Prochlorococcus marinus subsp. marinus str. CCMP1375: one gene and its partner. The protein of the gene in region 2 interacts with the protein of the main gene of each other region in a pairwise test. Links are inferred from orthologs where the notes say so. Each region holds a gene or a part of one and is shown on either strand. Other genes may lie near its edges.

Region 1 (5,336 bases), 970 kb from region 2 along the record:
TAAATGGGATGTGCTGTTAAGAGATTCAACTTGAAACTCAGCTTTGTTTTCTATATCAGTATTTATGTTGAATACTGATATAGATGAATTGTCTAATTTGATCCTCCTAAAGCCTTCAGCTGGTTCTTTAAACATTTTCAAAATGAGGCAACGAAGTATTGCGTTATGACCTACAACTAATACAGTTTCATTCTTGTCTGGGTGATGAGTAGAAATTATTTTCTTTAAGAATCTTTCTGCTTGATCCATTAATTCTTTGATTGGCTTATAGCTATTACCATTTTTTCTATGAAGAATGAGTTCTTTTGGATGGTGTTTCCAGGTCGAATATAAGTCAGAGAATTTGTTTTTTACTTCATCAATGGTAAGACCGCTCCATGGTTCCAAGTCAACTTCTAGAAGATCATTGTCTAAAATTGGAATTAGTTCTCCATTACGATTCTTTATCAATTCCTTTGCCGTATCTGCTGCTCTTTGTAATGGAGAAGTGTAGACCGCATGGATATGTAACGATCTAAGAGATTCACCAGCTTTTGAGGCTTGAAGGGTTCCTTTAGTAGTAAGTGTTGAAAGATCATTCCGACCTTGTATGCGATGCTCAAGGTTGTAGCTGCTTAAACCATGACGTATTAATAGAAGGCGTAAAGTCATTGGCAGAGGTTTTTTACGAATTCATCCGATGGATACACTGTCAACCTAATCTTGATTAGGGAATGAGGGTTGCTTTTTGCTCATTTCGTTTCTTTGAGTGTATTTCATGCAGAAAAAAAACATGCCTAGATGGAAAGTCTTCTTAGCCATTCTCTCTCTTCTTCTAACCATCCTAATCTGGCAACGCGGTCTTCAAGAAAGCTTTGACAGGCCTTCTGTTACCCCCAAGCTTGCACTTAATCAAAGAGAGATAGCTCTTCTTGCCTATCCATCTTTGCCAAATTCCATCAGTCCTTTGTTGGTTGGAGAAGATCCGGAATTAGGATTGAAAAATACTTTACGCGAGTTAGATCAAGGCCAAACAGGCAATAGAGAAAGGCTTTTACTGGCTACTTTAGCAATTTCAGAAGATGAAAAGCGGTCTTTACTTGCCGACACCTTTCAGGAAAAAGATTTAAATACTGTTAGGGAAACCTTATTAGATAGTCTTGACCAGAAAGATAACTTCCAAATATTAATTGACAGGATTCAAGATCAACAAAGCGACCCTTTGTTATACAGAATGTCTTGTCTTGCAATCGGCGGAGAACCTGATATTTGTGTTGACGAAAGAGTGTCAAGAAATATGGCTTTTAGATTACTTTTCAGTCAGCTATTGCCTTTATTGGCAATTTTGATGGGACTTCTTTTATTTCTGAGACAAGGTTGGCTCTATTTAAGGAATGCAAACTCCCCTTGGCCAGAGATAAATTTTTTACCTTTGTCTACTGTTGACATGGTTCTTCTGATTGCAGGAGGCTTTGTTGTCTTAGGTGAGCTTGTTTCACCTTTGATTGCAATGCCTTTTAGCGATTTGATAACCAGAGAAATTGCTAGTCCCGTTAAGGAGTCTTTAAAAGTATTAATTGGATATGCTGCAATGACTGTTCCCCCATTGATAATTCTTCGACAACAAATTAGTCATTTGAGAATCAAAGTTTTATCTATGGAGTGGTTGCAATGGGGGGGTAGGTCTTTTGCAAAATCAGCAGTAGATGCTTTGAAAGGATGGTTAATGGTAATGCCATTTGTTTTATTAGTCAGTTGGCTGACGACCCTGTTCTTTGGAGATCCTGGTGGTAGTAACCCTTTGCTTGACATGGTTTTAAGCAGTAAGAATTACTCTGCTCTATCAATTCTTTTAATTACTACTGTTGTCATGGCACCTTTGTTTGAAGAACTGATTTTTCGAGGGGTACTGCTTCCTGCATTAGTTAAAAAGCAGGGACGAGTTTTATCTGTATTAGTTAGTGCATTGATTTTTGCTTTGGCTCATTTAAGTGTTGGAGAAATGCCTCCTTTATTTGTATTAGGGATTGGCCTTGCTTTATTACGTTTAAGTTCAGGACGTCTTTTACCATGTGTATTAATGCATTCTTTATGGAACGGAGTAACATTTGCTAATTTATTGATATTAAGTGCTTAATAGTAAGTTTATTTAAATAGCTTTGATATTTAGCTTGCATGGCTATGAAGATAATGTTTGACTTAAATACATTACAAAGTATGGGTGGTGGCCTACTTAAATCATTCAAGTTCAAGAATGATCTCTAAGAGAAGTGTAGTAAAAAAAGTTTTACCTTTTTTTAGAGGACCTTTTTCTACTCCGAATGTCTTAAGAAAGTACCCTTTACTTGCAAGTTTGCATAGAGGTATTGATGGAGCGCTGGTAGGAGTACTTCTTTCCGGTACGGTAATGACAAGTCTGACACTACATTCACAGCATCTTTGGACATTAAATTTTTCCAGATTGCATCTTACTCGAGATTTGAGCCATAGGCTTGAAGAGTCAACAGCTACCTTAGAGAGACATTTTTTAGAGAGAGTAGTTATACCAAATTCTATGGTTGCCACTAAGTCATCACATTTGCTTTATGTGGATCTGCCAAAATATAAAAAAACTCCTTTTAAAGATTTTGTTGCAACTATTAAGGATCAATTAACTCCTGCTTCTTACCCAATTACGAACGGTTATTAATACTAATGCCTATTAGAAGAAATCAACGTTCAAAAATCCCTATAAAGAAGCGACAGCGTGTTGCTTCGCTTTCTCCAATTCCACCTTATAGATTAAAACTTACATTCTCAATACTCTGCTTGACTCTTATTGGGTTGATGGGAAGGTTTGCGCATCTTCAACTTGTTCAGGGGCTTGCTTTAGAAGCACGAGCACGCGGTTATCAAACAAAAAAGGTAGAACCCATTGGGAAAAGGCGCTCTATCGTTGATCGTCGCGGGAGGTTATTGGCACTTGATGAAAAAAGATTCAGAATTTATGCACATCCTTCAAAGTTTAAATTTTCAGGAGACCCTAAAAGCGTTTTTCGTAAGCCAAAGGAGGTGGCTGTAAAGCTAGAAGAGTTGCTACCTATATCGCAAAAGAAAATGGTTGAAATGTTTTATGGTAAAAAATCTGGAGTGAAATTAATCGAAGGCTTAAATTCTGACCTTGCAGCAAAGGTACAAGATCTCCGAATCAATGGATTGGACTTAGAAGCTTATCCTCAAAGGGTTTATCCGCAAAATGATTTGTTCTCAAATGTAGTGGGTTTTCTTGATTATGATCGTGTACCTCAGGCTGGGCTCGAGTTAAGTTTAAATAAAGAGCTTTCTCGAAGAGAAAAATCCAGAAGTTATAGATTCGGTAGAGATGGAACACCTTTCCCTAATGATATCGAATCCGGAGTGTTTTCTGTAGATGATATGCACTTGCAGTTAACTCTTGATGCACGGCTTCAAGAAGTTGCTCTTAGTGCTTTGCGCGAACAGATTATTCATTGGAAAGCTAAAAAGGGAGTAGCAATTGTGATGAATGTCAATAATGGCGAGCTATTAGCTTTAGCATCAACTCCAACTTATGACCCTAATAAATATTGGAATTATTCTTCTTCTTTATATAAAGAATGGTCAGTTCAAGAACTATTTGAACCTGGCTCGACATTTAAGCCTATAAACCTTGCTTTAGCGCTTGAGGAGGGGGTAATCGAACCTAATGGGACTGTTTATGACGCTGGGGTGGTCAAAATAGGGGGATGGCCTTTGAAGAATTGGGACAAAAAGCCTAATGGACTTCTTGGTTTTGGAAAAGTTCTTCAGGTTTCAAGCAATGTTGGAATGGTAAATATCATTCAAAAACTCGGCCCATCTCAATATTGGGAGTGGTTAAATAAATTGGGACTTAACAAAATACCAGAGACAGATCTCCCTGGAGCTGTCTCTGGGCATATGAAAGATAAAGAATTATTTGTTAAGCAGCCTATTCATCAAGCAGTTGCTTCTTATGGACAAGGATTTTCTATTTCACCTCTGAAATTAGTACAATTACATGCCCTAATTGCTAATGGAGGTAAATTAGTAACCCCTCATATTAAAAAGGACTTTTCTTCAGAAGACTTGACGCACAAGAACTTATCTTTAAAGAATAAAACACTTTTAAGCCCTGAAGTTACAAAAACGGTTCTTGGATGGATGGAATCTGTGGTTGAAGAAGGTAGTGGGAAGGGAGTGAAAATTAAGAATTACCGAATAGGTGGAAAAACAGGGACTGCAGATCAAACAGAAGATGGTATTAATTACAACTCGAAGATTTGTAGCTTTGTTGCTGTTTTGCCAATAGAAGCTCCTAAATTTGTAGTCGTCGTTGCTGTAGATGGACCACAGAGACCTCATGCCTATGGCTCTACGGTTGCAGTCCCTGTGGCTAAAAAAATCATTGAAAGCTTGATTGTTATTGAGAGGATCCCTCCGCGAAATCAGCAGGTAGATTTCTTGTCAGCAAAAAGCTAAGACTCTTGAAAGGAATATATAAGGATGAAATCATAATGAAATATCGCTAACTTAAATGAGAATGTGAATAGTAGAAATCATGACCAGTCTTCTTGATCAACTTTCTTCAATGACTGTTGTTGTTGCAGATACGGGTGACTTGGAAGCGATTCGAACATTTAAACCACAAGATGCAACTACTAATCCTTCGCTAATTCTTGCGGCAGCTCAGATACCTGCATATCAAAATTTAATTGATAAATCTCTTCAGGCTTCAAGGCAAAGAGTTGGATCATTTGCATCAGCAAAAGAAGTAGTTGATGAAGCATTAGATGAGGTATGTGTAACCTTTGGAAAAGAAATTCTTAAAATTATTCCTGGGAGAGTATCTACTGAAGTTGATGCAAGATTGAGTTTTAATACGCAGGCAACTATTAATAAAGCAAGAAAGATCATTGATCTTTACAAAAAAGTTGATATTTCTAAAGAAAGAGTGTTGATTAAGGTTGCATCAACTTGGGAAGGGATTAAGGCTGCTGAAGTTCTTGAAAGTGAGGGTATTCATTGTAATTTAACGTTGTTATTTGGCTTTTCTCAGGCAGTTGCATGTGCAGAGGCAGGTGTGACACTTATTTCACCTTTTGTAGGTCGTATACTTGATTGGTATAAAGCAGAAACAGGGAAGGACTCTTATGCTGGAGAAGAAGATCCAGGTGTAGTTTCTGTAACTAAGATCTTTAATTATTATAAGTCAAATAATTATAAGACTGAAGTAATGGGAGCAAGTTTTAGAAATATAGATGAAATCTTAGAATTAGCAGGCTGTGATTTGCTTACGATTGCACCAAAATTTTTAGAACAATTGGAAAACTCTGATTCAA
Region 2 (6,559 bases):
ACAAAAATGAACAAGAAAAGAGTGCCTATAAATGGCATCCAGTCTCTATAGACTTTTTCTCCAATTTGTGTGCGAGCCAAATCACGGATGTAATCCCAAAGGAATTCAAGAAGGTTCTGCACACCTTTAGGGTCACGTTCCATTTTTTTGGTGCCAACCACAACAAGGGTTAGCAGTGCACCTATAAGAATCCATGAAGTCATAAAAACCTGACCATGAATCCTTAACTTCCCTATCTGCCAATAAAGGTGTTGACCAACCTCTAATGCAGCAAAAGGTAAAACAAATGGAGAGGTACCCATTTTTAAAAAATTAATAGTCGCTAAAGCGACATTGTGTCTTGGTCAAGCCCAAATACCACCAAGATTAATTTTCAGCGGATTGTTTAAGCAGAAGGCTCAATCAAAAACTGAATTATCAAAGATGGTTTGTAAAGCAAGAAACCAACTAAAGCAGGTAATAGCTGAAGTTCAGGCAGTTTGATAACTGCCAAAATCAGTAAGACAGGAACTAGCAATTGAAATTTGCTGACCGAAGATGATTCCTTTCCAAGTGATCCAATGCTTTTAGCGAGTAATCGCAAATAAAGGATTCCTGAAAAAGCTCCTACAAGAAGACTCATAGCAGCATGGAAATCAAAAAATATGATTGTAAAAAGCACTGAAAAGGCTGTTACAACCAATGTCATCTTGAAAATGCGCAGCTGAAGCGACACATATTCAGTGGATGAACCTCCCACAGTTTCCTGAGAAGACTCAACATCAATTGAAGGCTTTAGTTCTTTACTGGCCACTTGATTTGCAGACAATAAGCTCTCTCCCTCAGGAAAGTGCTCTGAATGTTTAACAAGCCTGGATGCCAGCAAAGGCTCCGATGCTCCAAAGGCCCGCGGAATCTACCATGCAGCAGGTAAAAAAACTGGTATAGAGTTTCAAAGCCCCTTAAAACATTGATTTCTTTTACGATGTTCTCGAATGAACGCACGAATCTCGACGAAGAAAATCATGATTCCTAAAGAATAGATTATTTAGGCAAACCTCAGTTATTAATTTATAAAAATCTAAAAGCAACCTTTTCTTATAAAGGTCAAAACGCTTACTAAAAAATAATGTTGATTTTCAAATCTATATTTGAAAAGGGACATAATTTAAAGCTATTGCTCAAATCACATAAAAAATATTTCCTAATCCGTTTCAAAAAACTATTCTGTCTTTGAAAAGTACTTGGCAAATTCCATTTTCAACGTCTCAATAGAAGGAGTCCATTTAACACAACACTTTGAGAAGTCCAACAATTAAAAGGATTGATCGAGGCGCTTTGTCTAGAAAGATATCTCAAGACTACCTTGCAAGAAAAGTAGATATAATTCCATTCTGGCAAAGGTTTATACCTCTTCAATGGGAACTGTGGCCGTCTGAGGCAAGATTATTATTAGCCCTTATGATTTTTTGGAGTGTTTCAGGTCTATTTATTCTTGGCTCGGCAAGTTGGTGGGTAGCAAGTAAAGAAATGGGAGATGGTGCATATTTCATCAAACGTCAAATGATTTGGCTCTTAACAAGTTGGGGATTTGCTTGGTTGACCATCTCAATAAGCCTTCGCAAATGGCTAAAGATGTCGAAAAGTTGCCTTTTAATTTGTTTATTATTAGTTGGAGCAACACTTGTTTTTGGAAGTAATATTAATGGTTCTTCTCGGTGGCTAATTATTGGGTCCATAACGATTCAACCGTCTGAATTGGTGAAACCCTTCTTAATTCTTCAAGCCGCTAATCTTTTTGGACAATGGGAACGTCTAAATAACGGCAAGAAGTTCTTAGAGCTAAGTCTTTTCGGAACATTAATTCTTCTTATTCTTAAGCAACCTAACCTAAGCACCGCTGCTCTGATAGGAATACTAATCTGGATGATGGCTCTATCGGCAGGAGTCAGTCTAAAAAATCTTTTTTCAGCAGCATTCTTAGGAATATCAATTGGAACTTTCAGTATTGCAACAAATCAATACCAACTTTTACGCGTCACATCATTTCTAAACCCTTGGGACGATCCTCAAGGAAATGGATATCAATTAATACAAAGCCTTTTAGCTATAGGCTCTGGAGGTTTATTTGGAGAAGGATATGGTCTTTCAACTCAAAAGCTTCTATACCTTCCTTTCCTTAATACAGACTTTGTTTTTGCAGTTTTTGCAGAAGAGTTTGGTTTCGCCGGTTCATTTATGCTCATAATGTTTTTCATCCTCATTGCCTTTCTAGGCCTAAGAATTTCATTACGGAGTCGCAATAATTACTCCAAATTAATTGCAATTGGTTGTTCCACAATGCTAATTGGACAATCCATTTTTCATTTAGCAGTCACTTCTGGTTCAATGCCAACAACTGGACTTCCTCTACCGTTCATTAGCTATGGAGGGAACTCATTGCTTTCTAGTTTTATTATTGGCAGTTTATTAGTCAGATGTTCTTTAGAGTCAACTGGTTTTATTGGAGGAATAAAAGTTCAAAAGAAACTCAACTAGTTAAAATTTAAATACTCAGTCCACTCTTCTCTATTTCTTTTCTAGATTTTGCTATATCAGATTTAGCTCTCAGTAGTGAGCAATTAATTAGCCATGGTTTGCAATCTCCTGGCCCATTAACCTTAATAATAATTTTTACTGGCGGTCTCCTAACAAGTCTAGGGCCGTGCTCATTATCACTTTTACCAGTTACTGTTGCATATTTAGCTGGATTCAACGAAAAACAAAATCCCTTCATCAGAAGCCTAATCTTTTGTAGTGGAATTGTTCTTTCTCTAGTTATACTAGGAAGTCTGAGTGGTTTGTTCGGGAAGCTTTACGGACAATTGCCCTCAGAAATAGGAATAATAGTTCCCTTAATTACAATTTTGATGGGTCTCAACTTATTGGGACTTTTAAAGCTCCAGCTCCCTAATGCTCCTGAATTTGACACTTGGTTGGGGAAAGTACCAAAACCATTGGCTCCAATTGCAGCAGGCCTCACATTTGGTTTAGCAGCCTCACCATGTACGACTCCTGTTTTAGCTGTTCTCCTTACTTGGATAGCTGATAAAGGCAATCCCGCAACAGGAGTCGTACTACTTACATGCTTTGGCACAGGACAAGTAATTCCTTTGCTATTAGCAGGAACCACTGCTGCTGCAGTTCCAAAATTTTTGTCTATACGGGCAATTACTAGATGGATCCCATCTTTAAGCGGAGTAATCTTTCTAACCACTGGATTATTGAGTCTCTTTGCACGATGGTCTTGAAAAAATGAAATATTTACGCAAAATCATTAATTGGTTATCAAGTCTGAAAGTTGCCATTGTTTTATTAATTCTAATTGCACTAGGTAGTGCACTTGGGACTGCACTACCGCAAGGAGAAAAAGCAGAAAGTTATCTAAAAAATTATGAAGTTACAAGATTTCTTGGAGTAATTAATGGAGATTTATTACTCCAATTACAATTAGATCATGTTTATTCAAGTTTTTGGTTCTTATTTCTTCTTACTTGGTTATCTTTTTCATTAATTATTTGTAGCTGGAAAAGACAATGGCCATCTCTGAAAAAAGCAATTGATTGGATTGATTATAAAGAGCCTAAACAAATCCAAAAGTTAGCGATATCGCAAAGTTTCAGAATCCAGAAGAATGATAATGGAATAAACCCCTTAGCGAATTATCTAGAAAATAATGGATGGCAAGTAAAAATTAAATCTTCTCGTTTAGCAGCTCGCAAAGGCCTAATAGGAAGAGTAGGCCCACCTTTAGTTCATTTCGGACTAATTTTACTAATTATTGGAGCAACTTATGGAGTATTAAAAGGGCAAAGGTTAGAAAAATTTCTTGCGCCAGAACGATCATTAAATCTACTTAGTCCTAATGGAATAAGTAAAGTAAGTGTTAAATTGACTGATTTTAAAATTGATAGAGATCCTACTGGTAAGCCCGAGCAGTTTAGATCAAAGCTAGAATTACATAACAATAATATTAATAAAAGCATATATGAAGAGATAAGTGTGAATCATCCTTTACGCTTTCAAGGCATAACTCTTTATCAAGCCGACTGGTCACTAGCAGCAATAACTATTCAAATAAATAACAGTCCAAAAATACAATTCCCTCTTAATAAAATAGATGAATTAGGAGATCAAGTTTGGGGAATTGTTTTACCTCAGATGCCAGATAGTGATCTTAAACCTTTGCTTCTAACACTCTCAAGTGAGCAAGGGCCAGTAAGATTTTTCAGTGAAGAAGGGAACCCAGCAGGAATAGGGCGGCCTAATGGCAATCCAATTTTGATTGGTACATCTAAAATAAGCATTATTGATGTTATTCCAAGTAGTGGAATACTTCTAAAGTATGATCCTGGTGTGCCAATTGTTTATTTAGGATTTGCTATAAGTTTAATTGGTAGTGTATTTAGTATTATCTCAACAAAGCAACTTTGGATAATTCAAGAAGAGGAAAGTAGATTAATGCATATTGGGGGCTTATCTAATAGAAATTTATCCGGTTTTGCAAATCAATTCAATTCAATAATAAAAGCAGCTTATGATTAACAATTGTTCTTTAAGCCATGACTTACTCTTACAACAGTATGAACATTGCCTCGAGGGTTGAAATCAGCTTCTAATTGCATCCAAGAAGGATTAGCTGCTGCAACAAAATCATCGAGCATTTTATTCGCAACTTCTTCATGTGAAATTTTTCTATTCCTAAAACTATTAACATAAAGTTTCATAGACTTAAGTTCGAGAACTTTTTCACCTGGTTGATAAAGTAATCGAATAATCGCAAAATCTGGATAACCAGAAAAGGGACATTGACAAGTAAATTCTGGAAGTTCTATTGAGATTTCATAGGTCCGATTGGGACTTGGATTAGGGAAGCAAACTATCTCTGCATCAGAAATAAATCGCTCTCCATAAAGCTCAGATTCATTTGATTTCTCTGAAATAGTCACAAAAAACCTACTGCTTACACATAAAAAATAATTCTTTATTGATTAATTACAAGATTTACAACTGAGATTTGCCTTAATTTTCTTAATAGGAGCAAATTTTAGGAAATTTAAAACTAAAACCACAAATATGTATCATCAATTACAAACATTATTCTCGCTAGAGGCGCTAATAGGTGCAACAGATAATTTTTCCATGGACATCTTGCTGATTCACTCCGATGATAACGCGCACATAAGAGCTGCCAGTATCCATGGAATGCTTTGGCTCCAAACTCATTTTGAAGCCAGTCAATGGGAAGCAATTGCTTCTGAAGAAGTAATGCTCACTAAAGACAATGCAGAAATGCTTGCTAATGATGCGATGGAAGCTGGATTAATACTCAATTCAGTACCATCCGTTTCATTTTTAAGCAAAAACTAGTGAAAACTCATTAAAATTATTTATGCAATCTGAGTTTTGTACATGAAAAAGATAGAAGCAATTATCAGGCCTTTTAAGCTTGAAGATGTAAAAATAGCCCTTGTCAATCTTGGCATAGTTGGCATGACGGTCAGTGAGGTTAGGGGTTTTGGGCGACAAAAAGGACAAGTAGAGCGTTACAGAGGATCTGAATTTACGGTTGAATTTCTTCAGAAACTAAAGATAGAAGTTGTTGTTGCTGATGAAAGTGTTGATGGAGTTATTAAAGCAATTGCAGAAGCTGCAAAAACAGGAGAAATTGGTGACGGGAAAATTTTCGTTTCTTCTATTGAAACTGTTCTAAGAATTCGGACAGGCGAATCTGACGATTCAGCTCTTTAAGTTCAAAGTATCTACAACTAATTTTTTTGTATTTAGTTTTTGCTCAACTCCTTCATTGCTAAGCCAAAGCAAATATTCATGGTTACCTGCTGGACCTTTGATAGGTGAAGCAATCGCGCCTTTGGTCTTCCAATCCTTCGACCTTGAAAAATCAATGATTGCATTTAATGCGTCCATATGAGACTGAGCATCTCTTACAACGCCTCCTTTTCCAACTCTTTCAGGGCCAACTTCAAATTGGGGTTTAACCAAAAGCAACGCCTCTTGTTTACTCTTTTGCAAAAGAGATTTAATTGCTGGGAGAACAATTCTTAAGGAAATAAATGAAAGGTCAGCTACTGCAAGACTTGGTAAAGGATCTGAAGGGCCATACAAATCAGAGTGTTTTAAATAGCGTATATTTGTTCTTTCTCTCAAAACAACCCTGGAGTCATTCCTAAGGGTCCATGCAATTTGTCCATATCCAACATCAATTCCATAAACTAGCGATGCTCCTCTCTTTAAAAGACAGTCAGTAAAGCCCCCTGTTGAAATACCTGCATCTATACAAATCCTTTTTGAAACTTCTATAGGGAATTGAGTAAGAGCCGCATCCAATTTTTCACCACCGCGGGAAACAAATCTTGGAGAAGACTGAACTATGATCTCAAGTTCTTTACTAACTTCTTGACCAGGTTTATCAAGAATGTTTCCAACAGCATCTCTAACTTTGCCAGCTCTAATAAGTTTTTGAGCTTGTTCCCTTGATGGAGCAAGCCCTTTAGTCAGCAAGTGAACATCAAGCCGGTTT

The links. Proteins that work in one complex are often made in the same cells at the same time.
Region 1: the proteins of PRO_RS07885 (region 2) and PRO_RS02640 interact in binary tests that used the Escherichia coli proteins (3 or more experiments, as listed by UniProt). The link is inferred for Prochlorococcus marinus subsp. marinus str. CCMP1375 from one-to-one orthologs.

What each region holds. Positions count from the first base shown.
Region 1 is NC_005042.1:491,054-496,389, forward strand. The notes cover bases 2,098-5,074. They hold PRO_RS02640 (peptidoglycan D,D-transpeptidase FtsI family protein), read left to right. Parts: upstream 2,098-2,673; coding sequence 2,674-4,476; downstream 4,477-5,074. Other genes in these bases: PRO_RS02630 (CPBP family intramembrane glutamic endopeptidase), read left to right, coding at 2,098-2,116; PRO_RS02635 (hypothetical protein), read left to right, coding at 2,234-2,668; PRO_RS02645 (transaldolase), read left to right, coding at 4,556-5,074. In the rest of the region: PRO_RS02625 (histidine phosphatase family protein), read right to left, coding at 1-651; more of PRO_RS02630, read left to right, coding at 758-2,097; more of PRO_RS02645, read left to right, coding at 5,075-5,336. UniProt on the Escherichia coli protein: Essential cell division protein that catalyzes cross-linking of the peptidoglycan cell wall at the division septum. Required for localization of FtsN.
Region 2 is NC_005042.1:1,464,610-1,471,168, forward strand. The notes cover bases 500-3,397. They hold PRO_RS07885 (FtsW/RodA/SpoVE family cell cycle protein), read left to right. Parts: upstream 500-1,278; coding sequence 1,279-2,517; downstream 2,518-3,397. Other genes in these bases: PRO_RS07880 (ATP synthase subunit I), read right to left, coding at 500-808; PRO_RS07890 (cytochrome c biogenesis CcdA family protein), read left to right, coding at 2,616-3,269; PRO_RS07895 (cytochrome c biogenesis protein ResB), read left to right, coding at 3,274-3,397. In the rest of the region: atpB (F0F1 ATP synthase subunit A), read right to left, coding at 1-302; more of PRO_RS07880, read right to left, coding at 386-499; more of PRO_RS07895, read left to right, coding at 3,398-4,563; queF (preQ(1) synthase), read right to left, coding at 4,560-4,967; PRO_RS07905 (hypothetical protein), read left to right, coding at 5,161-5,388; PRO_RS07910 (P-II family nitrogen regulator), read left to right, coding at 5,431-5,769; PRO_RS07915 (TlyA family rRNA (cytidine-2'-O)-methyltransferase), read right to left, coding at 5,758-6,559.